2 regions of the Micromonospora sp. NPDC005305 genome follow, and region 1 is predicted to be linked to the other one. Evidence: predicted binding sites of a transcription regulator. Region 1 holds the regulator's gene; the other holds the start of a gene.
The links. The regulator HrcA, encoded in region 1, represses chaperone genes, less so after heat shock. The targets are predictions, from matches to a motif close to GGTTNGCACNCTCNNNNNGAGNGTGCNAACC.
Positions count from the first base shown of each region.

Region 1 (15,587 bases):
CCCGGCGCGCATCAGGAACTTCTGCATCATCGCTCACATCGACCACGGGAAGTCGACCCTGGCCGACCGGATGCTGCAGCTCACCGGCGTGGTCGACCCCCGGCAGATGCGCGCCCAGTATCTCGACCGGATGGACATCGAGCGCGAGCGCGGCATCACCATCAAGAGCCAGGCCGTCCGGATGCCGTGGACCATCCGGGAGGGCGACCGGACCGGCGAGTCCGCCGTGCTCAACATGATCGACACCCCGGGCCACGTGGACTTCACCTACGAGGTGTCCCGGTCCCTGGCGGCCTGCGAGGGCGCCATCCTGCTGGTCGACGCCGCCCAGGGCATCGAGGCGCAGACGTTGGCCAACCTCTACCTGGCGCTCGAGAACGACCTGCACATCATCCCGGTCCTCAACAAGATCGACCTGCCGGCCGCCCAGCCGGAGAAGTACGCCGAGGAGCTGGCCCACCTGATCGGCGGCGACCCGGCGGACTGCATCCGGGTCTCCGGCAAGACCGGTGAGGGCGTGCCGCACCTGCTCGACGAGATCGTCCGGCAGTTCGTGCCGCCGGTCGGCAAGGCCGACGCCCCGGCCCGCGCCATGATCTTCGACTCGGTCTACGACGTCTACCGGGGCGTGGTCACCTACGTCCGGGTGATCGACGGGCTGATCAGCGCCCGGGACCGGATCAAGATGATGTCCACGGGCGCCGTCCACGAGCTGCTGGAGATCGGCGTCATCTCCCCGGAGATGGTGAAGGCCGACGCGCTCGGGGTCGGCGAGGTGGGCTACCTGATCACCGGCGTGAAGGACGTCCGCCAGTCCCGGGTCGGCGACACGGTCACCATCAACGCCAATCCGGCCAAGGAGGCGCTCGGCGGCTACAAGGACCCGAAGCCGATGGTCTACTCCGGCCTCTACCCGATCGACGGGTCCGACTATCCCAACCTCCGTGAGGCGCTGGACAAGCTCAAGCTGAACGACGCCGCCCTGGTGTACGAGCCGGAGACGTCGGGCGCGCTCGGCTTCGGCTTCCGCTGCGGCTTCCTCGGCCTGCTGCACCTGGAGATCATCCGGGAGCGGCTGGAGCGGGAGTTCAACCTCGACCTCATCTCCACCGCGCCGAACGTGGTCTACCGCGCCATCCAGGAGGACGGCGAGGAGATCGTGGTGACCAACCCGAGCGAATACCCGACCGGCAAGATCGCCGAGGTGTACGAGCCGACGGTGCGGGCCACCGTGCTCACGCCGAACGACTACGTCGGCGCGGTGATGGAGCTGTGCCAGGGCCGCCGGGGCAGCCTGCTCGGCATGGACTACCTCTCCGCCGACCGGGTGGAGCTGCGCTACACCCTGCCGCTGGCCGAGATCATCTTCGACTTCTTCGACCAGCTCAAGAGCCGCACCAAGGGCTACGCGTCGCTGGACTACGAGACGTCCGGCGAGCAGGCGTCCGACCTGGTGAAGGTCGACATCCTGCTGCACGGCGAGCCGGTGGACGCGTTCAGCGCGATCGTGCACAAGGACAAGGCGTACAACTACGGCACGACGATCGCGGCGAAGCTGCGCACGTTGATCCCGCGCCAGCAGTTCGAGGTGCCCATCCAGGCGGCGATCGGCAGCCGGGTGATCGCCCGGGAGACCATCCGCGCCATCCGCAAGGACGTGCTCGCCAAGTGCTACGGCGGTGACATCAGCCGGAAGCGCAAGCTGCTGGAGAAGCAGAAGGAGGGCAAGAAGCGGATGAAGATGGTGGGCCGGGTGGAGGTCCCCCAGGAGGCCTTCATCGCCGCGCTCTCCTCCGACTCCGGCGACGGCAAGGCCGCCGGCAAGAAGTAACGCCCCCGCGCCACACGGCCGGCGTCCCGCACGAGCGGGTCGCCGGCCGTTCCGCGTACCCGGAGAATTTTTCTCCCCGCCGGGACCGCTCCCACCTGCGTGATCACCGTGGGCGGGGAACCGGCGTGCGGCGGCCCGGGGCGCGGGCCGGTTTGGTTTTTTGGCGGGTCGGGAACTTACCGGTCACGACAGGAACCACACAGACCGTGTGAAACTTCTTAGAAGGAGAAGACCGTGGACCTCACCGTCTGGGGCATCATCACCGCGCTCGTCGTTGGTCTGATCGTCGGCGCGCTGGGCCGCCTGGTCGTTCCGGGCCGCCAGAACATGCCGATGTGGCTGCACATGCTGATCGGCGTCGGCGCCGCGCTGCTGGGCACCGTCCTGGCCCGCGCCCTCGGCATCGCCACCGAGACCTCCGGCATCGACTGGATGGAGCTGCTGGTCCAGGTCGTGCTGGCCGCCATCGCCGTCGCCCTGGTGGCCGGCGTGGGTCGCCGCCGCAGCGTCTCGCGCTACTGACGCACCCCGAAACGCCTCAGCGGGCGCCCGACCGGTCGGTCGGGCGCCCGCTGGCGTTCGGGCATTGAACCCGGTCAGCCGCCAAGGACCGGCAAAATGCTTTCCCCGCGCCCGGATCCGGCCGGGAAATCCCAGCCCAGAGCCCTTGCGAGCAATTCGTCACCGGAGTCGGTTTGGATTTTCGGCGGGTCGGGAACTTAGCGGTCACGACAGGAACCACACGACATCGTGTGACTCATTCAGAAGAAGGAGGGCGACCGTGGAGCTCACCGTTTGGGGCATCATCACCGCGCTCATCGTTGGTCTGATCGTCGGCGCTCTGGGCCGCCTGGTCGTCCCGGGCCGCCAGAACATGCCGATGTGGCTGCACATGCTGATCGGCGTCGGCGCCGCGCTGCTGGGCACGATCGTCGCCCGGGCGTCGGGCTTCGCCGACACGTCCGGCATCGACTGGCGGGAGCTGCTGCTGCAGATTCTGTTCGCCGCCATCGGCGTGGCCCTGGTGGCCGGTGTGGGGCGCCGCCGCGGCGTCTCGCGCTACTGACCCCCAACCCGAAACGCGCCGGCGGGCGCCCGACCAATCGGTCGGGCGCCCGCCTTCGTCTGCCCTGAGCTGCCCGGACGGCACCCCTGCCGCTCGGGCCCGCGGCTGCGATACCGTCGCCTCGGCCGCCCGCCGCGAGTACCCCCTGTTGTAAAGGAAATTTTCCTACTAAGGTGCGGCGGAGAAGGTTAATGCCAAACGCCCCGAGGGAGATATGGCGTGAACAGGTGGAAGCGGCTGGCCCCGGTCACCGCCATCGTGGCCTCGGCCGCGATGGTGCTCTCCGGGTGCGGTGGCTCCGGCGACGACGACAAGGCCGCCGACAACAGCAAGCTCACGGTCTGGATGATGGGTGAGGGCGGCGACGCCCAGACCAAGTTCCTCGACGGCGTCGAGGCGGAGTTCAAGAAGAAGCACCCCGAGACCGATGTCGTGGTGCAGTACATCCCCTGGCTCGAGGCGCCGAAGAAGTTCCAGGCCGCGCTCGCCGGCGGGGAGGGACCGGACGTCACCGAGCTGGGCAACACCGAGACCCAGGGCTGGGCGGCGCAGGAAGCCCTCGCCGACGTCACGGAGAAGTTCAACGGCTGGTCCGAGGGCAAGGACATCCTTCCCGACCTGGTGAAGAACGCCCAGCTCGACGGCAAGCAGTACGGCGTCCCGTGGTACGCCGGCGTGCGGGGCATCTACTACCGCACCGACTGGTTCGCCGAGGCGGGCGTGAAGCCGCCGACGACCTGGGACGAGCTGGTCACCGTCGCGAAGGCCGTCCAGGCCAAGAAGCCGGGCACCTACGGCATCGCCCTGCCCGGCAACTCCGAGCTGCCGTTCTACTCGTTCCTCTGGGCGGCCGGCGCGGAGATCGCCACGAAGGACGGCGACAGCTGGAAGTCCGGCTACAACACGCCGGAGGCGCAGAAGGCGGTCAAGTTCTGGACCGACCTGGTGACCGTGCACAAGGTGGCCCCGCCGGCCGCCGCCGCCTGGAACGAGGTCGACGCCCGCACCCAGTTCGCCACCGGCAAGGCCGCCATGGCGTTCGCCGGTAGCTGGCAGGGCGGCGCGATGAAGAAGGACAACCCGGACATCGAGAAGGTGTGGGGCACGTTCCCCATCCCCGGTCCGGACGGCAAGGCCGCCCCGGCCTTCGCCGGCGGCTCGGACATCGCCCTCTGGAAGGACAGCAAGCGGCAGGACCTGGCCTGGGACTACCTGACCGTGCTGCTCAGCAAGCAGAAGGACCAGGAGTTCGCCAGCAGCCTCGGCTTCTTCCCGGTCTACAAGGACCTGGTCAGCGGCGGCAACTACGCCAACGACAAGGTGATGGCGGCGTTCGCCACCGCCATGCAGAACACCAAGCTGACCCCGCTCACTCCGAAGTGGGTGGAGGTGAGCCGGACCAAGACGGTGACCCAGGCCATGAACAGCTCGGTCATCAAGGGCCAGAAGACGGTCGAGAAGGCCACCGCCGACGCGGCCACCGAGATGGAAAGCATCCTCAACGCCAAGTGACCACGCTGACCGAGGCCACCGGCGAAGCCGCCGCGCGGGAGACCCCCGCGCGGCGGCGCCGTCGCGTGGACCGCCTCCCGTACCTGCTGCTCCTGCCCTGCCTGGCGATCATCGCGGTGCTGCTGCTCTGGCCGCTCGGCCAGGTCGTGATGATGTCCTTCTACAAGCTGGACAGCGTCCGGCAGCTGCGGGGGGACCGCGAGTGGCCGTGGGTGGGCCTGGCCAACTACGCGCAGATCCTCGGCGACCCGTTCTTCCGTACGGTGCTGCGCAACACCGTGCTCTTCGCCGTGGCCAACGTGGTGCTCACCATGATCCTCGGCACCCTGGTCGGGCTGCTGCTCAACCGGCTCGGGAAGAAGATGGCCACGTTCGTGGCGAGCTGCGTGATGCTGGCCTGGGCCACCCCGGCGCTGACCGGCACCATCGTCTGGAAGTGGATCTTCGACGACACCAGCGGCCTGGTGACCTGGCTGTTCAACAAGCTTCCGGACGGGCTCTCCACGGCCCTGTTCGGGCGCAGCGACTGGACCGGCTACGGCTGGTTCAACGACCCGCTGCTCTTCTTCGGCATCCTGACCCTCGTGGTGGTCTGGCACTCGTTCCCGTTCATCGCCGTCAGCGTGCTGGCCGGGCTGAAGAGCGTGCCGAGCGAGCTGCAGGAGGCCGCCCGGGTGGACGGGGCCGGCCCGTGGCGGGTCTTCTGGTCGGTGACCTTCCCGATGCTGCGGCCGGTCTTCGGCATCCTCGTGGTGCTCTCCACGATCTGGGACTTCAAGGTCTTCACCCAGCAGTTCGTGCTGGCCGGCGGCACCCAGGACCGGTCGACGTTCATGCTGTCGATCTACTCGTACGCGGAGGCGTTCTCACCGCCGCCCAAGTACGGGCTGGGCTCCGCGATCGCCGTCATCCTCACCCTGATCCTGCTGGTGGTGACCGGCGTGTACGTCCGTATGGTGCTCCGGCAGGAGGACGAGTCGTGAAGAAGATCGCCCTCAACGGCGCCGGCCTGCTGGTCGCGCTCTTCGCGGCCTTCCCGGTCTACTGGATGGTCGCCACCTCGCTGAAGCCCAACAAGGAGATCTTCTCGGCCACGCCGCGCCCCGTGCCGGCGGAGCCGACCCTGGAGCACTACCGGGAGATCCTCACCGGCAACCTCATCCCGGGCGTGACCTTCACGGACTTCTTCCTCAACAGCGCGCTGGTCGCGGTGGCCACCGTGGTGCTGAGCGGGCTCGTCGCGCTGCTCGCCGCGACCGCGGTGGCCCGGTTCCGGTTCAAACTGCGCACCACCTTCCTGATCCTGCTGCTGGTGGTGCAGATGATCCCGCTGGAGGCGCTGGTCATCCCGCTGTTCCTGATGATCCAGCGGCTCGGCCTCTACAACACCCTGCCCAGCCTGATCCTGACCTACCTCGGCTTCTCGCTGCCGTTCGCGGTCTGGATGCTGCGCGGCTTCGTGGCCGCGGTGCCCAAGGAACTGGAGGAGGCGGCGGCGATCGACGGGGCCAGCCGGGCCCAGACGTTCCGCAAGGTGCTCTTCCCGCTGGTCGCTCCCGGCCTGGTGGCGACCAGCATCTTCTCCTTCATCACCGCCTGGAACGAGCTGATCTTCGCGTTGACCTTCGTCAACGACCAGAACAAGTACACGTTGCCGGTGGCCATGACGTTCTTCTTCGGGCGGGACGACACCGCCTGGGGTTCGGTGATGGCCGCCTCGACGCTGTTCACCCTGCCGGTGATCGTCTTCTTCCTGCTGGTCCAGCGCCGGATGGTCTCCGGCCTGGTCGCCGGGGCGGTCAAGGGCTGACCGGTCCGCCGGGTGCCGGGGAGAACCCGTTTTCCCGCACCCGGTGGCGGCCCCTAGGCTGGCCGCCATGACGGGCAGGCTGGCGGCGGTCAACATCGGTGCGGTGACCGAGGCGGAGTGGGCGGGCGACCCGAGCGGTCGCAGCGGCATCGACAAGCGGCCGGTCGACGGCCGGGTGGAGATCCGCCTCGCCGGCGTCGCCGGTGACTTCATCGGCGAGCGGGCCCACCACGGCGGCCCCGACCAGGCGGTCTACGCGTACGCCGAGGAGGACGCCGGCTGGTGGGCCGGCGAGCTGGGCCGGGAGCTGCGGCCGGGCGCCTTCGGCGAGAACCTCACCACTTGGGCCGTGGACGTCACGGGGGCGGTGATCGGCGAGTGCTGGGCGGTCGGCTCCGCGCTGCTGCAGGTGACCAAGCCACGCACCCCGTGCCGCACCTTCGCCGGCTTCTGGGGCATGCCCGATCTGATCAAGCGGTTCACCGTCCACGGCGCGCCCGGGGCGTACCTGCGGGTGCTGCGTGAGGGCGAGGTGGGCGCGGGCGATCCCGTCGAGGTGGTCGACCGGCCGGCGCACGGGATCACGATCGGCGAGGTGTTCCGGGCGACCACCCTGGAACCGGAACTGCTGCCGCGCCTGCTCGACGTGCCGGACCTGCCCGAGTCGGTGCGGGCGAAGGTCCGCCGCCGGCTGGGGACCGTCGCCTGATCGACGGTCAGGCCGCGGCGAAGACCTCGGCCAGCACCTGGGTCGCCGGGTCGCCCTTCACCCTGGCCCAGGTGCCCTGCTCGGCCGTCCACTCCAGGCCGCCGAAGCGGACCGATTTCACCCCGTGGTCGTCGGCGTGCGAGACCAGCCAGTGGGCGTACCGCCAGCCGTTGCGGCTGTCGGCGGCCGGCACGGTCAGCCCGGTCAGGTCGGTGCCCGAGCTCAGCTCCGGCAGGCCCCAGTCCAGGGCCAGGCTCTGCATGAGGGCGCTGGCGGCGGCCGGGCCGCGCATCGTCGGCGTGGGGCCGACCGTGCAGGCCACCGCGCCGGTCGCGTCCCCGAGCAGGGCGCGGGTGAGCACCTGCGACTCGTCGGCCCACTTCTCGTACGCCTCGGGGTAGGCCGACCGCTGCACCCGCTGGGCGGCCTCGGTCACCCGCAGCTCCTCCCAGCCCTTGACCTTCTTGAGCGCGGCGTAGAACTTCTTCGCGGCGTAGCGCGGGTCGCGGATCTCCTCGGGGGTGCCCCAGCCCTGGCTCGGCCGCTGCTGGAACAGGCCGAGCGAGTCCCGGTCGCCGTGGGCGATGTTGCGCAGGTGCGACTCCTGGTAGGCCGTCGCCAGCGCCACCACCACGGCCCGCTCGGGCATCCCGCGCTGTGCGCCGATCGCCGCGATGGTGGCCGCGTTGGCCATCTGGTCGGCGCTGAGCACGACCTCGCCGTCGGCCTGGACAGTGCAGGTCCGGCTGGCCAGCGGCAGCCGCAGCTGATGCCCGAACTGCTTCGCGACGAACCACACGCCGAGCAGGGCCAGCACTGCCACCACCACACCCGATGCCACGATCGCCGCTCGCGTCCGCACCCGCACCCCCAGTCCCGACAGCCCGCCAAGCGTACGTCGGCCACTCCCGTTCCCGGGTCGGCCGACCGGACGCCTCACGGTCCGTAGCCGACCCCGTACCTTCGACCTCAGTCTCCGGCCGGCACCCAGGCCGCGGGCCGCTTCTCCCGGAACGCGAGGACGCCCTCCCGGCCCTCCGCGGAGAGGAAGTACCCGGTGGAGAGCGCGGCCAACTCGGCGATCTCGGCCCGCAGGTCGGTGGCGGCCGGCCGGCGCAGCAGCTCCTTGGCGCCGGCGAGGGCCTTCGGCGCGCCCTTCACGAGCGAGGCGCGGTAGCGCTCCACCGCGTCGTCCAGCGCGTCCGCCGGCACGGCGGCGGTGACCAGGCCGATCTCGGCGGCCCGCCGGCCGTCGAAGGTGTCGCCGGTCAGGTACAGCTCGGCGGCGGCCCGGGGGTGCAGCCGGGGCAGCACGGTCGCCGAGATCACCGCCGGGATCACCCCGATCCGGACCTCGGTGAAGGCGAACGTGGCCTCCTCGGCGCAGACCGCCAGGTCCGCGGCGGCGATCAGGCCCAGCCCGCCGGCCCGCGCCGGCCCGGCCACCTTCGCGAGCACCGGCTTCGGGCACTCCCGGACCGCGACCAGCACGTCGCCCAGCATCCCGGCCGGCACGGTCCCGCTGGCGTACGCGGCGGCGGTCTCCTTCAGGTCGGCCCCGGAGCAGAACACCGGGCCGGTGTGGTCCAGCACGACGGCCCGGACCGCGTCGTCGGCGACCGCCGCGGCCAGCCCGGCCAGCAGCTCGGTCATCAGCGGGGTGGAGAGCGCGTTGCGGTTGTGCGGGCTGTCCAGGGTGAGGGTGGTCACCCCGCGGGCCGTGGCGACCCGCACGAGAGCGTCCGGAGAGGTCATGCCGGGCACACTAGTGGCCATGCCCGGCGTCCTTCCAGAAGGCGAACCCGTCCCGCGCGACGGGGCGCTGCCCGCTGCCGCCCGCCGCGCCGTCGGCGCGCGCGGCTTCGGCGTGTACGTGCACGTCCCGTTCTGCGCCAGCCGGTGCGGCTACTGCGACTTCAACACCTACACGGCCGCCGAGCTGGGCGGCGGGGGCAGCCGGGAGACGTACGCCGACACGGTGCTGGCCGAGCTGGCCCTCGCCGGCCGGGCGCTGGGCGACAGCCCGCCGCCCCGGGTGGACACCGTCTTCGTGGGCGGCGGCACGCCCACCCTGCTCCCGGCCGACGACCTGGCCCGGATCCTCGACGGCATCGACCGCACGTGGGGGCTGGCCGCCGACGCCGAGGTCACCACCGAGGCCAACCCCGAGACGGTCACCCCGAAGTCGCTCAGGACGCTGCGGGCCGCCGGCTACACCCGGATCTCGCTGGGCATGCAGTCCGCGGCGCCGGGGGTGCTGGCGATCCTCGACCGGCAGCACAGCGCCGGCCGGGCCACCGCCGCCGCGCTGGAGGCGCGGGACGCCGGGTTCGACCACGTGAACCTGGACCTGATCTACGGCACGCCGGGGGAGAGCGCCGAGGACTTCGCCGCCTCGCTGGACCAGGTGGTCGCCGCGGGGGTGGACCACGTCAGCGCGTACGCCCTGATCGTGGAGGACGGCACCCGGCTGGCCGCGCGGATGCGCCGCGGCGAGCTGCCGTACCCCAGTGACGACGTGGCGGCGGACCGCTACCTGGCCGCGGAGGCGGCCCTCGGCGGGGCCGGCTTCTCCTGGTACGAGGTCTCCAACTGGGCCCGCTCCGACGCGGCCCGGTGCCGGCACAACCTGCTCTACTGGACCGGCGCCGACTGGTGGGGCCTGGGCCCGGGGGCGCACAGCCACGTCGGCGGGGTGCGCTGGTGGAACGTCAAGCACCCGACCGCGTACGCGCAGCGGCTGGCCGCCGGGGAGTCGCCCGGCCTGGCCCGGGAGCTGCTCACGCCGGACGAGGCGCACATGGAGGACGTGATGCTGCGGCTGCGGCTCGACGACGGGCTGCCCCTGTCCGGGCTCGACGAGGCGGGCCGGGCGGGCGCCGAGCGGGCCCGGGTCGACGGCCTGCTGGACGCCGGCGCGTACGCCGCCGGGCGGGCGGTGCTGACCCTGCGCGGCCGGCTGCTCGCCGACGCGGTCGTCCGCGACCTGCTGCCCTGACCGGGCCCGGCCGGCCTGCGAGGGCCGGCCGGGTCGGGGTCACTTGATCAGGTTGGCCGACATCGGGTAGCGGTAGGGCTGCCCCTCGTTGGCCTTCACGCCGGCCATGATGCCGAACACCACGCCGATGATGACGGCCGCGCCGACGGCGAGGAACCCGACGAGGATGCAGCTCAGGATCCAGCCGACGACGCCCACGATCGACCACACCAGCTGGAAGTTGAGCGCCGAGACCGCGTGCTGGCGCACGGTCGGGGACTGGTTGCCCCGCGCCAGCATGGCAACCAGTGGGGGAAGCCACCCCAGCACGCCGCCGCTGACGAACATCGCCGCCGCCCCGCCGAAGTGCGCGACGAGGGCCCAGGTCTTGTCGTCGTTGTTGGCGTAGCCGGCGGGCGGCCCGTAGGCGCCGCCGCCCGGGTAGCCGCCGCCCGGCGGGGGATAGCCGCCGGGGGGTGGGTAGCCGCCCGACGGAGGCTGGCCGCCGGGAGGCGGGGGATAGCCACCGGGCGGGGGATAGCCGCTCCCCGCCGGTGCCCCGGACAGTGGTGCGGTGGGTGGTTCGCCGGCCGACGACGAGCCGTACGGTGCCGACGGCGGGGTCGGCTCCGGCGGCGGTGCGCCGGAGTCCCCCGCTCCGGGAGGGCGAGGAGGTTCAGTCATGGACGTCACGGTAGGTCCCGGAGGCAAGGGCGCACCAGAGCGACATCGCCCGGGATGTCCGGCTGTTCGGCCGTGGTGGGTCGGATGTGCGGCGGGCCGCACCGGAGGTGGGTCGCTGATCATCGCGTCGACGGGTCGGCCGACGTAGACTGGCACTCGCTACAGTCGAGTGCCAGACGCCCGGCGGACGCCGTGCGCCGGGGCGGACGAGGTGCGTCAGGAGGTGGGGGACATGGGTCTCGACGACCGCAAGCTCGCCGTGCTGCGCGCGATCGTCGAGGACTACGTCGCCACGCAGGAGCCGGTCGGCAGCAAGGCCCTGGTCGAGCGCCACCAGCTGGGCGTCTCCCCGGCGACCGTCCGCAACGACATGGCGGTGCTGGAGGAGGAGGGCTACATCCGGCAGCCGCACACCAGTGCCGGCCGGGTGCCCACCGACCGCGGCTACCGGCTCTTCGTCGACCGGCTCTCCCGGGTCAAGCCGCTCAGCCCCGCCGAGCGCCGGGCGATCGAGCGCTTCCTGGTCGGCGCGGTCGACCTGGACGACGTGGTGCACCGCACCGTCCGGCTGCTGGCCCAGCTCACCCGGCAGGTCGCCGTCGTGCAGTACCCCAGCCTGGCCCGCTCCAAGGTGCGCCACCTGGAGCTGGTGCCGATCTCCACCACCCGGCTGATGGTCGTCATGATCGCCGACACCGGCCGGGTCGAGCAGCGGCTGGTCGAGCTGCCCGGGCCGGTCGCCCCCGACGAGGTGACCGACCTGCGCCGGCTGGTCAACGAGAAGCTGGTCGGCAGCCGGCTGTCCGACACCCCGCCGCTCGTGCAGGCCCTCGTCGACGAGTCGACCCCGCAGCTGCGCCCGGCCATGGCCACGCTCTCCAGCGTCCTGCTGGAGACCCTGGTCGAACGGCATGAGGAGCGCATCGCGCTGGCCGGCACGGCCAACCTGACCCGGGGCGGCCTGCTCGACTTCCAGGGCTCGCTGCGCCCGATCCTCGAGGCGCTCGAGGAGGAGGTCGTGCTGCTCAAGCTGATCGGGGAGGCCGAGCCGAGCACCACCCGGGTGCTCATCGGCGACGAGAACGAGATCGACAACCTGCGCGCCGCCTCGGTGGTCAGCACCGGGTACGGCCCGGGCAGCACCATCGTCGGTGGGCTCGGCGTGCTCGGGCCGACCCGGATGGACTACCCCGGCAATATCGCCATGGTGAGGGCCGTGGCACGCTACGTGGGCGAGTTGCTGGCCCAGAACTGACCAGTCAGACCGACGGCCGGCTCCGGCCGACGACCGGCGCAACGCGAGACGAACATGAGGACACCGAACGCAGTGGCCAGGGACTACTACGGCATTCTCGGCGTGAGCCGGGACGCCTCCGACGACGAGATCAAGCGCGCCTACCGGAAGCTGGCGCGGCAGTTCCACCCGGACGTCAATCCGGACCCGGAGGCACAGGAGAAGTTCAAGGACATCAACGCCGCGTACGAGGTCCTCTCGGACGATCGGAAACGGCAGATCGTCGACCTGGGCGGCGACCCGCTGGCCCCGGGCGGCGGGGGCGCGGGTCCGGGTGGCCCGGGCGGCGCCGGCCCGTTCGTCGGCTTCCAGGACATCATGGACGCCTTCTTCGGCGGGGCGGCCGGCGGCAGCCGGGGCCCGCGGCCGCGTACCCGGCCGGGCGCCGACGCGATCCTGCGGTTGGAGCTGGACCTGAACGAGACGGCGTTCGGCGTCGAGGCGCCGATCACCGTCGACACCGCCGTGCTCTGCACCACCTGTTCCGGCGCGGGCACGGCGGCCGGCACCCACCTGGCCACCTGCGAGGCGTGCGGCGGCCGGGGCGAGGTGCAGTCGGTGCAGCGGACCTTCCTCGGCCAGGTGGTCTCCGCCCGGCCGTGCACGGTCTGCCAGGGCTACGGCACCACCATCCCGCACCCCTGCCCGACCTGCGCTGGCGACGGCCGGGTGCGCACCCGGCGCTCGCTCACCGTCAAGATCCCGGCGGGTGTCGAGGACGGCATGCGGATCCGGCTGGCCCAGCAGGGCGAGGTCGGTCCGGGCGGCGGCACCGCCGGCGACCTCTACGTGGAGATCCACGAGCGGCCGCACGACGTCTACTCCCGCAAGGGCGACGACCTGCACTGCCGGGTCACCGTGCCGATGACCGCGGCCGCGCTCGGCACCCGGTTGACCATCAAGACCCTCGACAGCGAGGAGACGGTCGACGTCAAGGCGGGCACCCAGCCGGGCAGCACCCTGCGGCTGCGCGCCCGGGGCGTGCCGCACCTGCGCGGCACCGGCCGGGGCGACCTCTACGTCCACCTCGACGTGCGGACCCCGACCAAGCTCGACGCCGACCAGGAGCGGACGCTGCGCGACTTCGCCAAGACCCGCGGCGAGGAGGTCGCCGAGCTGACCAAGCAGGGCGGCTTCTTCTCCCGGATGCGCGACGCCTTCAACGGGCACGCCTGACGTGTCGGCGCCGCTGTTCCTGGTCGAGGCGCTGCCCACCGGTGACACGCTGACGCTGGACGGCCCCGAGGGACACCACGCGGCCACCGTGCAGCGGCTGCGCGTCGGCGAGGAACTGCTGCTCGCCGACGGGCGGGGCGGCACGGCCGGCGCGGTGGTCACCGCCGTCGGCAGGGGCACCCTCGACCTCCGGGTCACCACCCGGGGGTACGCCGACGCGTTCGTCCCCCGCCTGGTCGTGGTGCAGGGCATCGCCAAGGGCGACCGGGGTGAGCTGGCCGTGCAGGCGATGACCGAGGTCGGCGTCGACGAGATCGTCCCGTGGGCGGCGTCGCGCTCGGTGACCCAGTGGCGCGGTGAGCGCGGCGTACGGGCCCGGGAGAAGTGGGCGGCCACCGCCCGGGAGGCGGCCAAGCAGGCCCGCCGCCCGTGGCTGCCGGTGGTGGCCGGGACGCCCGACGAGTCCACCACCACGGTGGCTCGGCGGATCTCCGGCGCGGCCGCCGCGTTCGTCCTGCACGAGGAGGCCGAGGACCGGCTGACCACCGCCGACCTGCCGGAGGCTGGCGAGATCGTGCTGGTGGTGGGCCCGGAGGGCGGCATCGCCTCCAGCGAGCTGACCGCCTTCCAGGAGGCCGGCGCCCGCCCGGTCCGCCTGGGCCCGTCGGTCCTGCGCACGTCAACGGCCGGCGTGGCAGCCCTGACCGTCCTGTCCACCCGCCTGCACCGCTGGTAGCTCGCCCATCCTCGTTGATCAAGGAGTTTGCGTCAGGATCCGGCCGGGATCCGACGCAAACCTCTTGATCAACGCGGCGGGGTGGATTCAGGTGCGGAGGTAGGAGGCGCCGTTGAGGTCGACGATGGTGCCGGAGGCCCACTCGGCCTCGGGGCTGGCCAGCCAGTGCACCGCCGCGGCGATCTCCTCGGGGCGGGCCACCCGGTTGAACGGGGACTGGGCACGGATGGCGTCGCCCCGCTCGCCGCTGAGGTGGGTGGTGGTCATGTCGGTCGCCACGAAGCCCGGCGCGACCGTCGCCACCGCGATGCCGTACGGGGCCAGGGCCAGCGCCAACGACTGACCGAGCGCGTTCAGCCCGGCCTTGCTCGCCCCGTACGCGGGCTGCTCCGGCTCGCCCCGGAACGCGCCCCGGGACGACACGTTCACGATCCGGCCGCCCCGCTCGCGCATGTGCTGGGCGGCGCACCAGGTGGCGTTCGCAGCGCCGGTCAGGTTGGTCTCTAGGACCAGCCGCCATTGCTCCTGCCACTGGTCGTACGTGTTCCCGAAGACCGGGTGGGGCAGGTCGCGCGGGCCGTAGACGCCCGCGTTGTTGACCAGGACGTCGAGGCCGCCCAGGCGCTGCGCCGCCTCGTCCACCATGGCCCGTACGGCGTCCGGGTCGGCCAGGTCGGCGCGGACCACCACGTGCCCGTCGCCGGGCAGCTCGGCCCGCAGCGCCTCGGCCAGCTCCGCGGAGTCCCGGTGGTGGACGGCCACCCGGTCCCCGCCCTCCGCGAACGCCCGCGCCACGGCGCGGCCGATGCCGCGCGAGGCCCCCGTCACCAGTACCGCCCGTCCCGCCATGCCGGCCATCCTGCCGCACCGATCCCCGCGGTTAGGAAGGGGCCCTTCCTATGCAGCAGGCGTTAACAGGGGGCCCTTCCTTACACTGCCCCGATGGGAACCGACTGCCTGTTCTGCCGGATCGTCACCGGGGAGATCCCGGCCACCATCGTCCGCGAGACCGCCACCACGCTGGCCTTCCGGGACGTCGACCCGAAGGCGCCCACCCACGTGCTGGTGATCCCGAAGGAGCACTACGCGGACGTGGCCACCCTGGCCCAGGGCGACCCGGGCCTGGCCGGTGAGCTGCTGGGCACCGCGGCCGTGGTGGCCGAGGAGGAGGGGCTGACGGTGGACGGCTTCCGGCTCATGTTCAACACCGGCCCGTACGGCGGCCAGGAGGTCTTCCACGTGCACGCACACCTGCTGGGCGGCGCTCCGCTCGGCCCGATGCTCTGCCGCTGACGCGCTGCCTAGACTGCTCTCATGATCACGGTGCAGGACCGGCTCGGCCGGATGGTGCGGCAGGCGCAGGCCCACGGGCGGATCCCGGCGGTCTCGGCCGCCCTGCACCGGGCCGACCGGCCGCTCTGGACCTGCACGGTCGGCGGGACCGGCAACGACACGGCGCTCGCGCCGGAGTCGGTCTTCCGGATCGGCTCGGTCACCAAGACCTTCACGGCGGTGCTGGTCATGCAGTGCCGCGACGAGGGGCTTCTCGACCTGGACGACCCGATCGGGCGGCACCTCGACCTGCCGGCGCACGGCGAGCTGACCGTACGCCGGCTGTTGTCGCACACCGCGGGCCTGCAGCGCGAGCCGCACGGCGACGTCTGGGACAGCCTGCGCGCGCCCGACGTCAGCGAGCTGCTCGCCGACCTGGCCCGGGTGGAGCGGGTGCTGCCCGGCGGCCGCCGCTACCACTACTCCAACCTCGGCATGGCCCTGCTCGGCGAGGCGGTCG
Region 1 covers NZ_JBEXGL010000021.1:55,944-71,530, forward strand. The annotation lists gene lepA (translation elongation factor 4) at 1-1,831, shown strand, start outside; gene ABZS80_RS26825 (GlsB/YeaQ/YmgE family stress response membrane protein) at 2,066-2,353, shown strand; gene ABZS80_RS26830 (GlsB/YeaQ/YmgE family stress response membrane protein) at 2,613-2,897, shown strand; gene ABZS80_RS26835 (sugar ABC transporter substrate-binding protein) at 3,117-4,409, shown strand; gene ABZS80_RS26840 (sugar ABC transporter permease) at 4,406-5,392, shown strand; gene ABZS80_RS26845 (carbohydrate ABC transporter permease) at 5,389-6,219, shown strand; gene ABZS80_RS26850 (MOSC domain-containing protein) at 6,287-6,928, shown strand; gene ABZS80_RS26855 (hypothetical protein) at 6,936-7,796, opposite strand; gene ABZS80_RS26860 (enoyl-CoA hydratase-related protein) at 7,898-8,683, opposite strand; gene hemW (radical SAM family heme chaperone HemW) at 8,703-9,926, shown strand; gene ABZS80_RS26870 (DUF4870 domain-containing protein) at 9,966-10,589, opposite strand; gene hrcA (heat-inducible transcriptional repressor HrcA) at 10,822-11,844, shown strand; gene dnaJ (molecular chaperone DnaJ) at 11,917-13,059, shown strand; gene ABZS80_RS26885 (16S rRNA (uracil(1498)-N(3))-methyltransferase) at 13,061-13,795, shown strand; gene ABZS80_RS26890 (SDR family oxidoreductase) at 13,883-14,644, opposite strand; gene ABZS80_RS26895 (histidine triad nucleotide-binding protein) at 14,738-15,088, shown strand; gene ABZS80_RS26900 (serine hydrolase domain-containing protein) at 15,110-15,587, shown strand, end outside.

Region 2 (15,587 bases), on a different contig from region 1:
CCGGCGAGCCGGTGCCGGTGGCCGACGTGGCCGCGTCCTTCCAGGAGGCGGTCTGTGACGTGCTGGTCGGCAAGGCGCTGGACGCCTGCCGCAGCAGCGGCATCGACACGCTGGTGATCGGCGGCGGGGTGGCCGCCAACTCACGGCTGCGGGCGATGGCCGAGCAGCGGGCGGCGAAGCACGGCGTCCGGGTGCGTACGCCCCGGCCGAAGCTCTGCACCGACAACGGCGCCATGGTGGCCGCGCTCGGCTCGCACCTGGTGGCCGCGGGCGTCGCCCCGAGCCGGCTGGACCTGCCCGCCGACTCCGCCATGCCGCTGACCGTGGTCAGTGTCTGAGGCGGGGGAGGGGACCGACGTGATCGTCCGGATGTGGGAGGCGAAGGCCGAGCCGTACGGGTTCGCCGACCTGATCACCTGGGTGTGCGAGACCGCGCTGCCCGAGTTCGAGCACGAACCGCTGCACCTGTCGAGCGAGGTGTTCTCCTCCACCGACCACCGCGTGGTGGTCATCTCGAAGTGGCGGAGCAACCCGCGGGAGCTGCCCGAGCCACCGATGCGGCTGGTCGCCCGGCCGCCGCACAGCTGGGACTTCACGCAGGTCGATCGCTGACCCGGCGGGCCGCCTGACCGGCGGGAAACTGGTTGGCGTCCACCCCGGCCCGGCACCTAGCGTCGGGTGGTCATGCGTTTCTCACCGGCCGGCGATCCCGGCACCCCCGACGCCCGGTCCGCCACCCGTTACCTGGTCTGGCTCGCCGGTCGGCATCCCCTGCTCTTCGGTTCCGGCATCGCCCTCGGTGTCACCTGGATGCTGGCCCAGGCGCTGATGCCGGCCGCCGTCGGCCGGGCCATCGACGCGGGCCTCACCCACCGCGACCCGGACGCCCTGCTCCGCTGGGGTCTCGTCCTGCTGGGGCTGGGCGTCGTCCAGGCGACGGCCGGCATCCTGCGGCACCGCTGCGCCGTGCACAACTGGCTCGGCGCCGCCTACCGGACCGTGCAGGTCACCGTGGACGCCACCAACCGGCTCGGCGCGGCACTGCCCCGCCGGGTGGCCGCGGGCGAGGTGGTGAGCATCGGTACGGCCGACATCGAGCACATCGGCAGCGCGGTCGACATCACCGCCCGGGGCACCGGCGCGGTGGTCGCCATCGCGACCGTGTCGGTGATCCTGCTCACCGCCTCCGTGCCGCTCGGCCTCGTGGTGGTGCTCGGGGTGCCGCTGCTCATGGCGCTGGTGGCGCTGCTCATCCGGCCGCTGCACCGGCAGCAGGCGGCGTACCGGGAGTCGACCGGTGAGCTGACCGCCCGGGCCGGGGACATCGTCTCGGGGCTGCGGGTGCTGCGCGGGGTGGGCGGTGAGCCGGTGCTGGGCGCCCGTTACCGGGAGCAGTCCCAGGCGCTGCGGGCGGACGGCCTGCGGGTGGCCCGGGTGGAGTCGCTCATCCAGGCCGCGCAGATCCTGCTGCCCGGCGTCTTCGTGGTGCTGGTGACCTGGCTCGGGGCCCGGTTCGCGCTGCGCGGCGAGATCAGCGCCGGCCAGTTGGTGTCGTTCTACGGCTACACGGCGTTCCTGGTCAGCCCGCTGCGCAACCTCACCGAGGCGGCCGACAAGGTGACCCGGGGGCACGTGGCGGCCCGCCGGGTGGTGCGGCTGCTCCGCCTCGCCCCGGAGTTCACCGAGCCGGCCCGCCCGGTGCCGGTGCCCGAGGGGCCGGGCGAGCTGGTCGACGTGCGTTCCGGGCTGGTGCTGCGGCCGGGCCGGCTCACCGCGCTGGCCGCCACCGCGCCCGAGGACGCCGCCGAGATCGCCGACCGGCTGGGCCGGTACGCCGACGGGGACGTGACGCTGCACGGCGTACCGCTGCGGGACGTGGCGCTGGCGGCGGTGCGCGAGCGGATCCTGGTGGCCGACAACGACGCGCAGCTGTTCAGCGGCGCCCTCCGCACGGAGCTGGACCCGCACGACCGGGCGGATCGCCACGCGGTCGAGGCGGCGCTGGTGGCGGCCAGCGCCACGGACATCGTCGAGGCGCTGCCCGGCGGCCTGGACAGCCCGGTCGCCGAGCGCGGCCGGGAGTTCTCCGGCGGCCAGCGGCAGCGGCTGCGGCTGGCCCGTGCGCTGGTCGCGGACCCGGAGACGCTGATCCTCGTCGAGCCGACCAGCGCGGTGGACGCGCACACCGAGGCGCGGATCGCCGACCGGCTGGCCGCCGCCCGGCGCGGGCGGACGACGCTGGTCTGCACGACCAGCCCGCTGGTGCTCGGCCGCGCCGAGCACGTGGTCTTCGTGGAGGACGGCAAGGTGGTCGCCGAGGGCCGCCACGACGAGCTGCTGGCCGCCGAGCCCCGGTACCGGGCCACGGTGAGCCGGGAGGAGGACCGGTGAGCAACGCCCTGCCCGTCGCGAACGCGCAGCAGGTCCGCCGGTACGCGCGGGAGCTGTTCCGGCGGCATCCACGCGGCCTGGCCGCCGCGCTCGGCCTGCACGCGCTCGCCGCGGCCGCCGGCCTGGTCGCGCCCCGGCTCCTCGGCGACCTGGTCGAGGGGATCTCGCGCGGGGTGAGCGCGGTGACCGTCGACCGGATCGCCCTGGCCATCGCCGGATTCGTGGTCGCCCAGTCGGTGCTGGTCCGCTTCGCCCACCTGGCCTCGGCCCGGCTCGGTGAGCGGGTCCTCGCCGAGCTGCGGGAGGAGTTCGTCGACCGGCTGCTGGCCCTGCCGCTGTCCACGGTGGAGCGGGCCGGCACCGGCGACCTGCTCACCCGCACCTCGCGGGACGTCGCCGCGCTGTCCCGGACGGTCCGGTTCGCCGCGCCGGAGACGCTGATCTCGGCGGTCACCGTGCTGCTGATCCTCGGCGCGCTGGTGCTGACCGGCCCGCTGCTCGTGCTGCCCTGCGTGCTCGCGGTGCCGCTGCTGGTGGCCGGCACCCGCTGGTACCTGCGCCGGGCGCCGGCCGGCTACCTGAGGGAGAACGCGGCCTACTCCGACATCACCGACGGGATCAGCGAGACGGTCGAGGGCGCGCGGACCACCGAGGCGCTGCGCCAGCAGGCCCGCCGCCGGGCCCGCACCGACGGCGACATCCGCCGGTCGTACGCGGCCGAGTACTACACGCTGAACCTGCGGACGGTCTTCTTCCCGATCGCCGAGATCGGCTACCTGCTGCCGGTGGCCAGCACCCTGCTGCTCGGCGGCTGGTTCTACCTGGAGGGCTGGGCCAGCCTCGGTCAGGTCACCGCGGCCACCCTCTACGCCCAGCAGCTGGTGGACCCGGTCGACCGGCTGCTCTCCTGGCTGGACGAGTTCCAGGTCGGCGGCGCCTCGCTCGCCCGGCTGCTCGGCGTGGCCGGCGAGCCGGCGGAGGCCCCCGCCCCGGCGCCCGACCGGCGGCCGGTCACCGACGACGGGCGGCTCGCTGCCCACGACGTCCGGTACGCGTACCGCGCCGGCCACGACGTGCTGCACGGGGTGACCCTGGTGCCGCGGCCGGGGGAGAAGCTGGCCATGGTCGGTCCGTCCGGCGCGGGCAAGTCCACGCTGGGCCGGCTGCTGGCCGGGGTGCACGAGCCGCGCGCCGGCACGGTGACCGTGGACGGCCGGCCGCTGTCCGGGCTGCCCCTGGCGGAGCTGCGCACCCACGTCGCGCTGGTCAGCCAGGAGCACCACGTCTTCATCGGCACCCTCGCCGACAACGTGGCGATGGTCCGCCCGGACGCCGGCCCCGACGAGGTGCGCGCGGCGCTGGCCGCGGTCGACGCGCGGGACTGGGCGGAGGCGCTGCCGGACGGGCTGGACACCCGGGTCGGTGCGGGCGGGCACCCGCTCTCGCCCGCCCAGGCGCAGCAGGTCGCGCTGGCCCGGCTGGTGCTCGCCGACCCGCACACGCTGGTGCTGGACGAGGCCACCTCGCTGATCGACCCGCGGGCGGCCCGGGCACTGGAACGCTCGCTGGCCGCGGTGCTCCAGGGCCGGACCGTCATCGCCATCGCGCACCGGCTCTTTTCCGCCCACGACGCGGACCGGGTGGCGGTGGTCGAGGACGGCCGGATCACCGAGCTGGGCTCGCACGACGCACTGGTCGCCGCCGGCGGCTCCTACGCCGCCCTGTGGCGCTCCTGGCACGGGTGAGGTGCAAGGAGGGGCCCCCTGTTAACGCATTCCGTTGCACAGGGGGCCCCTCCTAACGCTCACCTCAGGAGCGGCGCATCAGCCGCCAGGTCGCGTACCCGCCGGTGGCCAGGGCGAGCAGGAAGACGGCCCACACGACGGTGGTGCTGACCTGGATCCCGCCGTTGTTTCCGACGTTCGCACCGGCCGCGGCGATCAGCGAATCGCTCTGCGCCGGGGGCATCGCGGGCGGCGGGAGCTGCTGCCAGCGGACCAGCCCGGTGCTCTCCAGCATCAGCATGTGGTTGGTGACGAAGGTGTTCGTCTGGTCGGCGAGCTTGCGCACGATCGGGTCCCGGGTGCTGGCCCGGACCGCGCCGATCACCGGGAAGATGTTGCCGTGCGCGACCCGCAGCCGGGTCACGAAGATCTGGTCGAACTGGGCGCCGGTGGCGTTCTGCATCTCGGTCAGCCAGCCCTGCTGCTGGGTGGTCGGTGTGGTCGGCAGGGTGGCGCCCAACTTGTTCGCGGCCTCAACCACGAGCTGGTCCAGGACGCCGTGCTGACGCGCGATCTCCGCGCCGATCTCCCGTACCCGCTTCGACTGGCCCTTCTCGGCGGCCATCTGCCCGGCCGGCATCTCCCAGAGCCCGGCCAGTCGTACCCCGTTGAGCAGCGTCATGTCGGCGGCGTTGAGCTGCACACCGGGGTTGGGCGCGGCGTGTGCGGCGCCGGGAAGAATGCCGATCCCCGCGGCGAGCGCGACGAGCAGCAGGGTCACCCGGTGCGCCAGCCGGCGGCGTGCGGATTCCAGCGGTGCCATGGTTGCGGTGCCTCCTCGGTCCGGACCGGTACGCGGGATGGCGCGCACGGCCGCCCCCGCGGCCGTCCGTCCGCCCACTGGTACGGATCACGAGCCGTTTCAGTTCACCGGAAACCGGCAGCCGGTCAGCCGACGTCGAGGGGGTCGGCGAGGAGGCGTTCGAAGGCCAGTTCGGCGGCGCCGATGAGCGCCGCGTCGTCACCGAGCTTCGGGGTACGCAGCCGCACGTGCTCCAGGCAGGCGGGCAGCCCGTTGGAGTTGAGCCGGCTCCGCACCTGGGCGGCGGCGGCCAGGTAGAGGTCGCGCATGGTGCCGCCGAAGATGACCATCTCCGGGTTGAAGATGTTGACCAGGTTGGCCACGCCGAAGCCGAGCCAGTCGCCGGCCTGCCGTACGGCGGTCTGGGCCCGCGCGTCGCCCCGGTCGGCGGCGTCGAAGACGGCCAGCAGCGCCTCCCGGCCCCGGGCGTCGGAGCGGCCGGCGGCGCGGAGCAGCCCGTGCTCGCCGATCTCGGTCTCCCAGCAGCCGCGCCGCCCGCAGTCGCAGCGCATCCCGTCGCGGACCACCACCATGTGGCCGACCTCGCCGCTGTAGCCGCCGTGCCCGGTGAGCCGCCGCCCGCCGGCGATGATGCCGGCCCCGACGCCGACGTCCCCGTAGAGGTAGATGACGTTGTCGCAGCCGGCGGCGACGCCCCGGGCGTGCTCGGCGAAGGCGGCCACGTCGGCCACGTTGCCGACGGTGATGGGCACGTCGACGCCCAGCTCGGCGGCGAGCGCCGCGCCGATCGGCTCGTCCACCCAGCCGGTGGTCGGGCTGAGCCGGACCAGCCCGTCCTCGCGGCGGACCATGCCGCAGACCGCCAGGCCGGCGCCGACGCAGATCGAGTCGGGCGGCACCGCCCGGTGCATCTCCCGGACCGCGTCGGCCAGCAGCGGCGCGGCCTCCTCGGCGATGAGGTTCCGCGGCCGTTCCAGCTCCCGGCGGTCGAGCACCTCGCCGCCGAGCCCGACCCGCGCGGCCCGCAGCCGGTCCACCTCGACGCTGTAGGCGTACGCGTAGACCCGGGCCGACTCGGGCCGGACGACCAGCGAGGGTCGTCCGGCCCGGCCGGTCTCCTTCGGTGTCCCCTCGCTGACCAGACCGGCGCCGGCCAGGTCGGCGGTCAGCGCGCCGATGGTGCTGCGGTTGAGGCCGAGCGCGGTGGTCAGCTCGGCGCGGCTGGTGGCGCCCCGGACGTGGACGTACCGGAGCAGTGCGCCCAGGTTCTGCCGACGGATCTCGTCCTGGCTCGGTCCCGCGCGCATCGCCACCGTCATGTTCCGTGCCGGGTTCAGCGGGTGCCGGTCGCGGCGGCCCGCCGGCGGGACAGCGCGTCGATGGTGGCGGCGGCGAGCAGCACCACGCCGGTGACCACGTACTTCACGCCCGAGCTGTAACCCATCAGTCCCATACCGTTGTCGATGACCGCGACCACCGCGCCGCCGAGCACGGCGTCGAGGACCCGGCCCTTGCCGCCGAAGAGACTGGTGCCGCCGATCACCGCCGCGCCGACGGCGTAGAGCAGTACGTTACTGCCACCGGTGTTGGGGTCCACCGAGTTGGCCCGGCTGGCCGCCACGATGCCACCGATCGCCGCCATGGTGGAGCAGATGACGAAGACGGAGATGCGGATCCGGTCGACGTTGATGCCGGCCCGGCGGGCCGCCTCGGCGTTGCCGCCGACCGCGTAGACGTGCCGGCCGTAGCTGGTGCGCTGAAGGACGAAGGTCCAGACGACCAGCAGCAGCGCGATGATCGGCACCACGATCGGCACGCCCTTGAGCGAGACGACCAGCACGTTGCGGCTGCGCTCCAGGTTGAGCACGTAGACCGCGGCGCCGAGGATGACCGCGAGGCCGGCGATCCGGGCGAGCACCACCGCGATCGGGTCGGTGAGCAGGCCGCGCGCGACCCGGTTGCGGTGACGCAGGAGTTGCGCGGCCCCGTACCCGGCGACGGCCACCGCGGCCAGCGCCCAGCCGAGCGCGGGGGAGAGGTTGCGGTTGGCGATGGCGAGGAGGACGTCGTCCCGCACCGAGATGTTGGAGCCCTCCTTCATGAGCATCAGCACGATGCCCTGGAAGGCGAGGAAGCCGGCCAGGGTGACCACGAAGGAGGGGATGCCGACCTTCGCGACCAGCAGGCCGAGCCCGGTGCCGATCGCCAGGCCGGTGGCGACGGCGGCGAGGACCGCGACGTACCACGGGTAGCCCAGCTCGGTGACGACGTTGGCCAGGATGGCGGCGCAGACGCCGCTGGCGAAGCCGGCGGAGAGGTCGATCTCGCCGAGCAGCAGGACGAACACCAGGCCCATGGCGATCAGGGTGACCGCGGCGCCCTGGGTGAACAGGTTGGCGAAGTTGCCGGCCGTGAAGAACGTGGGGCGGGCGATCGAGAAGCCGGCGGCGAGCGCGAGGAGCATGATCACGGCGGGCAGCGCGCCGATGTCGCCGCCGCGTACCCGGCGCAGGTAGTTGCTGAGATGGGTGCCGACGGTGGGCGCCGGCGCGACCGCGGCGGGGCCATCCTTCTTGACGGCGGTGGTGGTCATCGGACGGCTCCTGGTGTCGTGTCGGCGGGCGCGGCGCCGGTGCCGTTGGTGCCCGTGTCGGCGAGGCCGAGGTTGCCGGAGCGACCGGCGGTGATCAGCTCGACCACCTGCGAGTGCGTGATGTCGCTGGTCTTCACCTGGGCGACCATCTGGCCGAGGTAGAGGGCGGCGATGCGGTCGGAGACCGCGAAGACGTCGTTCATGTTGTGCGAGATGAGCACCACGGCCAGGCCGTTGTCGGCGAGCCGGCGGACCAGCTCCAGCACCTGCGCGGTCTGCGCGACGCCGAGGGCGGCGGTGGGCTCGTCGAGGATGACCAGCCGGCTGTTCCACAGCACCGCCTTGGCGATGGCCACGGTCTGCCGCTGCCCCCCGGAGAGGCTGGACACGTGCTGGCGCAGCGACTTGACGGTGCGCACGCTCAGCCCGGCCAGGGTCTCGGCGGCCATCTGCTCCATGGTCGGCTCGTCGAGCACGATGCCGCTGCGCTTCTCCCGGCCGAGGAACATGTTCTGCACGATGTCGAGGTTGTCGCAGAGCGCGAGGTCCTGGTAGACGACCTCGATGCCCAGCGCGGCGGCGTCCCGGGGGCTGTTGATGCTCACCGGCCGGCCGTCGTAGTGGAACTCGCCGGCGTCGGTCGGATGGATGCCGCTGATGCACTTGACCAGGGTCGACTTGCCGGCACCGTTGTCGCCGACCAGCGCGGTCACCTCGCCGGGGTAGGCGGCGAAGGCCACGTCGCGCAGCACCTGGACGGGACCGAAGCTCTTGTCGATCCCGCGTAGCTCCAGCAGGGGGGTTGCGGACACGGGGTTCTCCTTGGGAACGGAGGGGAGGTCTCGGATCCCGTCCGGCGTGGGCGCCGCCCGGCACGGGTGTCCGTGCCGGGCGGCGCCGCCTGGAGCGGGGGATGGGTCAGCTGATGCCGGCGTCCGCGCAGAGCTTCGCGAAGTTGCCGGTGCAGAGCTCGTCCTTGGTGATGTAGCCGTCGGCCACGACGTCCTTCACGTTGTCCTTGTAGATCGCCTTCGGCTCCAGCAGCACGGACGGGACGTCCCGCCCGCCCTCCGGGTCCTTGACCGTCTGGCCGGTGTCCTTCTTCTGGCCCTTGGCCAGCCCGATGGCCAGCTCGGCGGCGGCGTCCGCCTCCTTCTTGACCGCCTTGTAGACCGTCATGCACTGGTCGCCCAGGAGGATGTTCTGCAGGCCCTCCTTGGTGGCGTCCTGACCGGTCACCGGGACCTTGCCGTTGAGCTTGTTCTTCTTCAGCACCGAGATGGCCGCGTTGCCCAAGCCGTCGTTGGCGGCCAGCACGCCGTCGATCTTGCCGCGGGCCTTGGTGAGCTGCTGCTCGAAGATCGTGGCGGCCTGTGCGTTGTCCCAGGCCGGCACGGAGTCCTCGGCGACCTTGGTGTACTCCTTCGAGTCGAACTTCGGCTTGAGCACCGAGTCGTACCCGTTCTTGAACAGGGTCGCGTTGTTGTCGGTCGGCGAGCCGTTGAGGTAGGCGATCGACGGGTTCTTGGCGCCCTTGTCGGTCAGGCACTTGCTCAGGCCCTCGCCCTGGAGCTTGCCGACCGCCTCGTTGTCGAAGCTGACGTAGTACTGGGCGGAGCCGCCCAGGGTCAGCCGGTCGTAGTCGATGGTGGCGACGCCCTGCGACTTGGCCTTGTCGAGGACGGCCTTGCCGGTGCCGGAGTCCAGGTTGACGATCATCAGCACGTTGACGCCGTTGGTGATCATCTGGTCGGCGATGGTCTGGAAGGCGGTCTTGTCGTTCTGGGCGTTCTGGATGTCCGACTCGACGCCGGCCGCGTCGAACGCCTCCTTGAGGTACTTGCGGTCCGCGCCCTCCCACCGGGCGGAGGACTTGCTGTCCGGGAGGATGACGCCGATCTTCGGCTTCTTGTCGGACGAGCCGCCGGCCTGGTCCGAAGAACCGCCGTTGTCACCGCAGGCGGCCATGCTGCCGGTTGCCAGAAGACCGACGGCCGCGAAGGTGAGGAAGCCCTTGCGCATATGCATGGGTCCTTTCGGGGGTTGGGGGAGTTGTCGGTGGTTTGTTGTGCCCGGCAACGTATTCCTCCCGTCCCGAGGCGCGCAAGAGAGCCGAGGTCAGAAGTTTGTTGGCCGCCGTAACAATTCAGCAACGCCAGTGGCACCCTGCCGTCACCCGCGGAGAGCGCTCCCTCGGGCACGGTGCGGAAGCGCTCCCAGGTCGCGCGCCCGCGGACCCCTCAGCGGGTGGCGATCGGCGCGGTCACGGCCCCGGTCAGCGCGACCAGATCGGCGGGGGCGAGCTGGAGTTGCAGACCGCGGCGCCCCGCCGAGACGTAGACCGTCGGATGCTCCAGCGCCGAGGCGTCGACGACCGTGGGCAGCCGCCTGCGCTGGCCGAGCGGGCTGATCCCGCCGCGGACGTACCCGGTGGCCCGCTCGGCCACCGTCCGGTCCGCCATGGCCGCGCGCTTGCCCCCGGCCGCGGCGGCGAGGGCCTTGAGATCCAGCTCGCCGGTGACCGGCACGACCGCCACCGTCAGCCCGCCGTCGACCTCGGTGACCAGCGACTTGAACACCCGGGCCGGGGGCACCCCGAGGGCCGCCGCGACCAGCGCGCCGTAGTTCGGCGCGTCCGGCGAGACGTCGTACGGGTGGGTGCTGTGCGTGATCTTCCGCTTGGTCAGCAGTGCCGTCGCCGGAGTGCCCTGTCCTGCCATGAGCGACAAACTAACCCGCGGCCGCCTGCCCGCTGCGGTTGCCCGGCCTCGCTCCGTGCCCGGGGCGGCGGGTCAGCACGCGGGGGCCGGCCTCGGTGATCGCGACGGTGTGCTCGGAGTGGGCCGTGCGGGAGCCGTCGGCGGAACGGATCGTCCACCCGTCCCGGTCGAATCTGATCTTGTCGGTGCCGCGGCAGAACCACGGCTCGATCGCGATCGTCAGGCCGGGCCGGAGCCGCATGCCCCGGCCGGCGCGGCCGTCGTTGGGCACGTGGGGGGCCTCGTGCATGGTGCGGCCGATGCCGTGCCCGCCGAACTCGTTGTTGACCTGGTAGCCGTAGCGGCGCCCGACCTCGCCGATCGCGGCGGAGATGTCGCCGATCTGACTGCCCGGCCGCGCGGCGTCGATCCCGGCCTCCAGCGCGACCTCGGTGGCCTCGATCAGCTTCAGGTCGTCCGGGGCGGCGGTGCCGACGATGACGGACAGCGCGGAGTCAGCGACCCAGCCGTCGACCCCGACCGCCATGTCGATGCTCAGCAGGTCACCGTCGCGCAGGGCGTAGGGGTGCGGCAGGCCGTGCAGCACGGCGTCGTTGACCGAGAGGCACAGGACGTTGCGGAACGGGCCGCGGCCGAACGACGGCGCGTAGTCCCAGTAGCAGGACGCGGCGCCACGCTCCTTGATCCGGCGGCGGGCGTGGTGCTCGAGGTCCATCAGGTCGACCCCGACGTCGGCGACCTCACGCAGCTCCGCCAGCAGCTCGCCGACGAACCGGCCGGTCACGGCCATCCGGTCGATCTCCTCGGCGGACTTCAGTTCGATCACGATCAACCCTCCCCTTCTCTTGCGGTATTTTTATACCACGACGGTCGGGGGTCTATTCTGCTGACATGGTTCGCCCACCGCTCACACCGGAACAGATCGCAGCGGGGCAACGTCTCGGGGCGGCGCTCCGGGTCGCGCGAGGTGGCCGCAGCCTCGTCGAGGTGGCCGTGGCGGCCGGCATCTCGCCGGAGACGCTGCGCAAGATCGAGGTGGGCCGGCTCCCGGCACCCGCGTTCGGCACCGTGGTCTGCCTCAGCGAGGTCCTCGGCGTCGCGCTCAGCGACCTGGCCGAGGTGTGGCTGGCCGACCTGCGCGTCCGCGAGGCCTCCTGACTCAGCCCGGCGCCGGGTGGCAGATCAGCACGGTCGGCGCGCCGGCCACCCGGGTCAGCACCAGGCTGGCCGCCCCATCGCCGGCCAGCTTCAAATCCCGGCGCAGCTTCTCCGGCTCCAGCGCCGAGCCCCGCTTGAGGATCTCCACCCGGCCGACCCGGCGCTCCCGCAGCAGGGCGCGCAGCCGCTTCAGCGAGAACGGCAGGACGTCGGTGACCTCCAGGCAGCGGGCGAACGGCGTCGGCCGCGCCTCGTCGCCGTACAGGTAGGCGATGGTCGGGTCAGCCAGCGTCGCGTCGAGGTCGCCGGCCAGCTCGGCGACCAGGTGCGCGCGCACCACCGCCGGGTCCGGGTCGTAGAGGAATCGGCGGGGCCGGCCCACCGGCGCCTCGGCGTCGCCGCTGCCGGTGAGCTGATAGGAGGGGACCCCTGCTCTACCGGAGGCGTTAGAAAGGGGCCCTTCCTTCTCGCGGAGCACGGTGGCGCGACGGGGCACCTCGGCCAGCGCGCCGCACCAGAGCGCCGCCTCGACCAGGTCGCCGTCGACGCTCACCCACTCCGCCTCGGCACCCGCCGGGATCAGCGCGTGGTCCAGCCCCGGCGCCACCTTCACGACCGTGCGCGGCACGCGCTCGGCCAGCCCGGTGACGAAGTCCCAGGGCGGCGAGTAGGCGTTCGGGTCGAAGATCCGCCGGCCGGTGCCGGCCTTCCGGCGGGCCGGGTCGCAGAAGACCCCGTCGACCCGGCTCACGTCGAACGCCGTGGCGTCCCCACACTCCACGGTGAACAGGTGGGCCAGCCCGTTCGCCTCGGCGTTCGCGGCGGCCATCGCGGCGGTCACCGGGTCGGCCTCGACGCCGTACACCCGGATGCCGGCGCGGGCCGCGGCGAGCGCGTCCGCACCGAGGCCGCAGCCCAGGTCGGCCAGCGTCGCCACGCCCGCGGCGCGCAGGCGTGCCGCGCGGCGCCGCGCCACCACCCCCCGGGTGGCCTGCTCCAGGCCCGGCCGGGTGAGGAACATGCCGCGTGCCGCCGGGCCGAACTTGCCCACCGCGCGCCGGCGCAGCTCGGCCTGGGTCAGCGCCGCCGCCGCGAGACCGGCCGGCACCCCGGCGGAGCGGAGCGCCGCCGCCGCCGTCAGCGGGTCGCCGCCGGCTACCCGCGCCGCCGCGTCGAGCGCGGCCGACCCCTCGGGGGTACGCAGGGCGGCGAACTGTTCCAGGTCCACGCGGGCATTCTCCCGGCCACCTCCCGAGCGGCCGGCCCGGACCCCTGGTGCACGTCGTCGGGCGACCCGGTTCGACCGGGAGGGTGCGCGACACGAGGCGCGGCGCGTTGGCACTCTCCTTGACGGAGTGCTAGCCGAGGAATAACCTGCGATTAGCACTCTCACCCTGAGGGTGCCAACGCCCGGGCCCTGGTGTCCGGGGGTTGAGCGCCAGGCGGACCGGCACCCGCGACGACGGCCCCGCCCGGTGGCATGTGGCAGATTGACGCCGGTCGGCATGCCGACCGGCAACGACACCAAGTACCCCAGGAGGGTATGCCCGTGACTACCGCGACCAAGGTTGCGATCAAGCCGCTCGAGGACCGCATCGTGGTCCAGGCGAACGAGGCCGAGACCACCACCGCCTCGGGCATCGTGATCCCCGACACCGCCAAGGAGAAGCCGCAGGAGGGCACCGTCCTCGCTGTCGGCCCGGGCCGGATCGACGACAAGGGCAACCGCGTGCCGATCGACGTCAAGGTCGGCGACACCGTCCTCTACTCGAAGTACGGCGGCACCGAGGTCAAGTACGCCGGCGAGGAGTACCTGGTGCTCTCCGCCCGCGACGTCCTCGCGGTCATCGAGAAGTAAGCAACCGATCAGTGTCGTTGCCCCGGTCCGGCTCGCCGGGCCGGGGCAACGTCGCTTCGAAGGGATACAGATGGCGAAGATCCTGAGCTTCTCGGACGACGCCCGGCACCTGCTGGAGCACGGTGTCAACGCCCTCGCGGACACGGTCAAGGTCACCCTCGGCCCGCGCGGGCGCAACGTCGTCCTGGACAAGAAGTTTGGTGCGCCCACGATCACCAACGACGGCGTGACGATCGCCAAGGAGATCGAGCTCACCAACCCGTACGAAAACCTCGGCGCGCAGCTGGTCAAGGAGGTGGCGACCAAGACCAACGACGTCGCCGGCGACGGGACCACCACCGCGACCGTGCTGGCCCAGGCCATGGTCCGCGAGGGCCTGCGCAACGTGGCCGCCGGGGCCAGCCCGACCGGCCTCAAGCGGGGCGTCGACGCGGCGGCCGCCAAGGTCTCCGAGGCGCTGCTCGGCCGGGCCGTCGAGGTGGCCGACAAGGAGTCGGTCGCGCACGTCGCGACGATCTCCGCGCAGGACGCCACCATCGGCGAGCTGATCGCCGAGGCGATGGAGCGGGTCGGCCGCGACGGTGTCATCACCGTCGAGGAGGGCTCCGCCCTCACCACCGAGCTGGAGGTGACCGAGGGTCTCCAGTTCGACAAGGGCTTCATCTCGCCGAACTTCGTCACCGACGTGGAGGGGCAGGAGGCGGTCCTGGAGGACCCGTACATCCTGATCACCACGCAGAAGATCTCGGCGATCGAGGAGCTGCTGCCGCTGCTGGAGAAGGTCCTCCAGAACAACAAGCCGCTGCTCATCGTCGCCGAGGACGTCGAGGGCCAAGCCCTGTCCACGCTGGTGGTCAACGCGATCCGCAAGACCATCAAGGTCTGCGCCGTGAAGGCCCCCGGCTTCGGTGACCGCCGCAAGGCGATGCTCCAGGACATGGCGATCCTGACCGGCGCCGAGCTGGTCGCCCCGGAGCTGGGCTACAAGCTCGACCAGGTCGGCCTGGAGGTGCTCGGCACCGCCCGCCGCGTCGTGGTCGACAAGGAGAACACCACGGTCGTCGACGGTGGCGGCCAGTCCGCCGAGGTCGCCGACCGGGTCGCCCAGATCCGCAAGGAGATCGAGGCCTCGGACTCCGAGTGGGACCGGGAGAAGCTGGCCGAGCGGCTGGCGAAGCTTTCCGGCGGCATCGCGGTGATCAAGGTCGGCGCGGCCACCGAGGTCGAGATGAAGGAGCGCAAGCACCGCATCGAGGACGCCATCGCCGCGACCAAGGCCGCGGTCGAGGAGGGCACGGTCCCGGGTGGCGGCGCCGCCCTGGCGCAGATCCTGTCGGTGCTCGACGACGACCTGGGCTTCACCGGTGACGAGAAGGTCGGCGTCTCGATCGTGCGCAAGGCACTGGTCGAGCCGCTGCGCTGGATCGCCCAGAACGCCGGCCACGACGGCTACGTGGTGGTGCAGAAGGTCGCCGGCAAGGAGTGGGGCAACGGCCTCGACGCCGCCACCGGCGAGTTCGTCGACCTGGTCAAGTCCGGCATCCTCGACCCGGTGAAGGTGACCCGCAACGCGGTCACCAACGCCGCCTCGATCGCCGGCCTGCTGCTCACCACCGAGAGCCTGGTGGTGGAGAAGCCGGAGAAGGCCGAGCCGGCCAACGCCGGTCACGGTCACGGCCACGGTCACGGCCACCAGCACGGCCCGGGCTTCTGATCCCGAGTCGTACGGCCTGACGTCAGGGCACACCGCCACCCGGCGGTGTGCCCTGACCCGTATCCGCTTACGGAACGGTGACGAGGTTGGCGGTCGCCCGCCCCGACCGACGAGACTGGTCGCCGTGAGCAACATGTCGCGCGGTCAGGCCGCGCTGGCCGGGGTGACCGCCGCGGCCGTCGCGATCGGCGTCGCCGAACCGGTGGCCGTCCTCACCGGCCCCCGGTCCGCCCCGCTCATCGCGGTCGGCGGGCTGGTCGTCGACGTGGTTCCCGAGCCGCTCAAGCAGTTCGCCATCGCGGTCTTCGGCACGCACGACAAGGTCGCGCTCCTGGTCGGCACCGCGGTGCTGCTGGCCGCCATCGCGGCGCTGATCGGCGTGCTGGCGGCCCGGCGGCTCCGGATCGGCCTGGCCGGCATCGCCGCGTTCGCCGCCCTCGGGGTGGCCGCCGCGCTGACCCGGGCCGGCGCGGACACCTTCGACGCGCTGCCCTCCCTGGTCGGCGGCCTGTTGGGCGCGCTGACGCTCTGGGCCTTCGTGGCCGGTCCGCTCGGGGAGGGCGCCAGGCAGCGCCCGTCGCCGGCCACGCCGGAGCCAGAGCCGTC
Region 2 covers NZ_JBEXGL010000007.1:315,899-331,485, reverse strand. The annotation lists gene tsaD (tRNA (adenosine(37)-N6)-threonylcarbamoyltransferase complex transferase subunit TsaD) at 1-338, shown strand, start outside; gene ABZS80_RS15340 (hypothetical protein) at 358-612, shown strand; gene ABZS80_RS15335 (ABC transporter ATP-binding protein) at 685-2,391, shown strand; gene ABZS80_RS15330 (ABC transporter ATP-binding protein) at 2,388-4,136, shown strand; gene ABZS80_RS15325 (DUF4142 domain-containing protein) at 4,201-4,938, opposite strand; gene ABZS80_RS15320 (ROK family protein) at 5,064-6,245, opposite strand; gene ABZS80_RS15315 (ABC transporter permease) at 6,272-7,531, opposite strand; gene ABZS80_RS15310 (ATP-binding cassette domain-containing protein) at 7,528-8,343, opposite strand; gene ABZS80_RS15305 (substrate-binding domain-containing protein) at 8,450-9,553, opposite strand; gene ybaK (Cys-tRNA(Pro) deacylase) at 9,772-10,251, opposite strand; gene map (type I methionyl aminopeptidase) at 10,262-11,077, opposite strand; gene ABZS80_RS15290 (helix-turn-helix transcriptional regulator) at 11,143-11,409, shown strand; gene ABZS80_RS15285 (methyltransferase domain-containing protein) at 11,411-12,637, opposite strand; gene groES (co-chaperone GroES) at 12,953-13,267, shown strand; gene groL (chaperonin GroEL) at 13,338-14,981, shown strand; gene ABZS80_RS15270 (molybdopterin-dependent oxidoreductase) at 15,106-15,587, shown strand, end outside.
Region 2: the regulator HrcA is predicted to act here: its motif matches at 12,788-12,818, upstream of groES (co-chaperone GroES).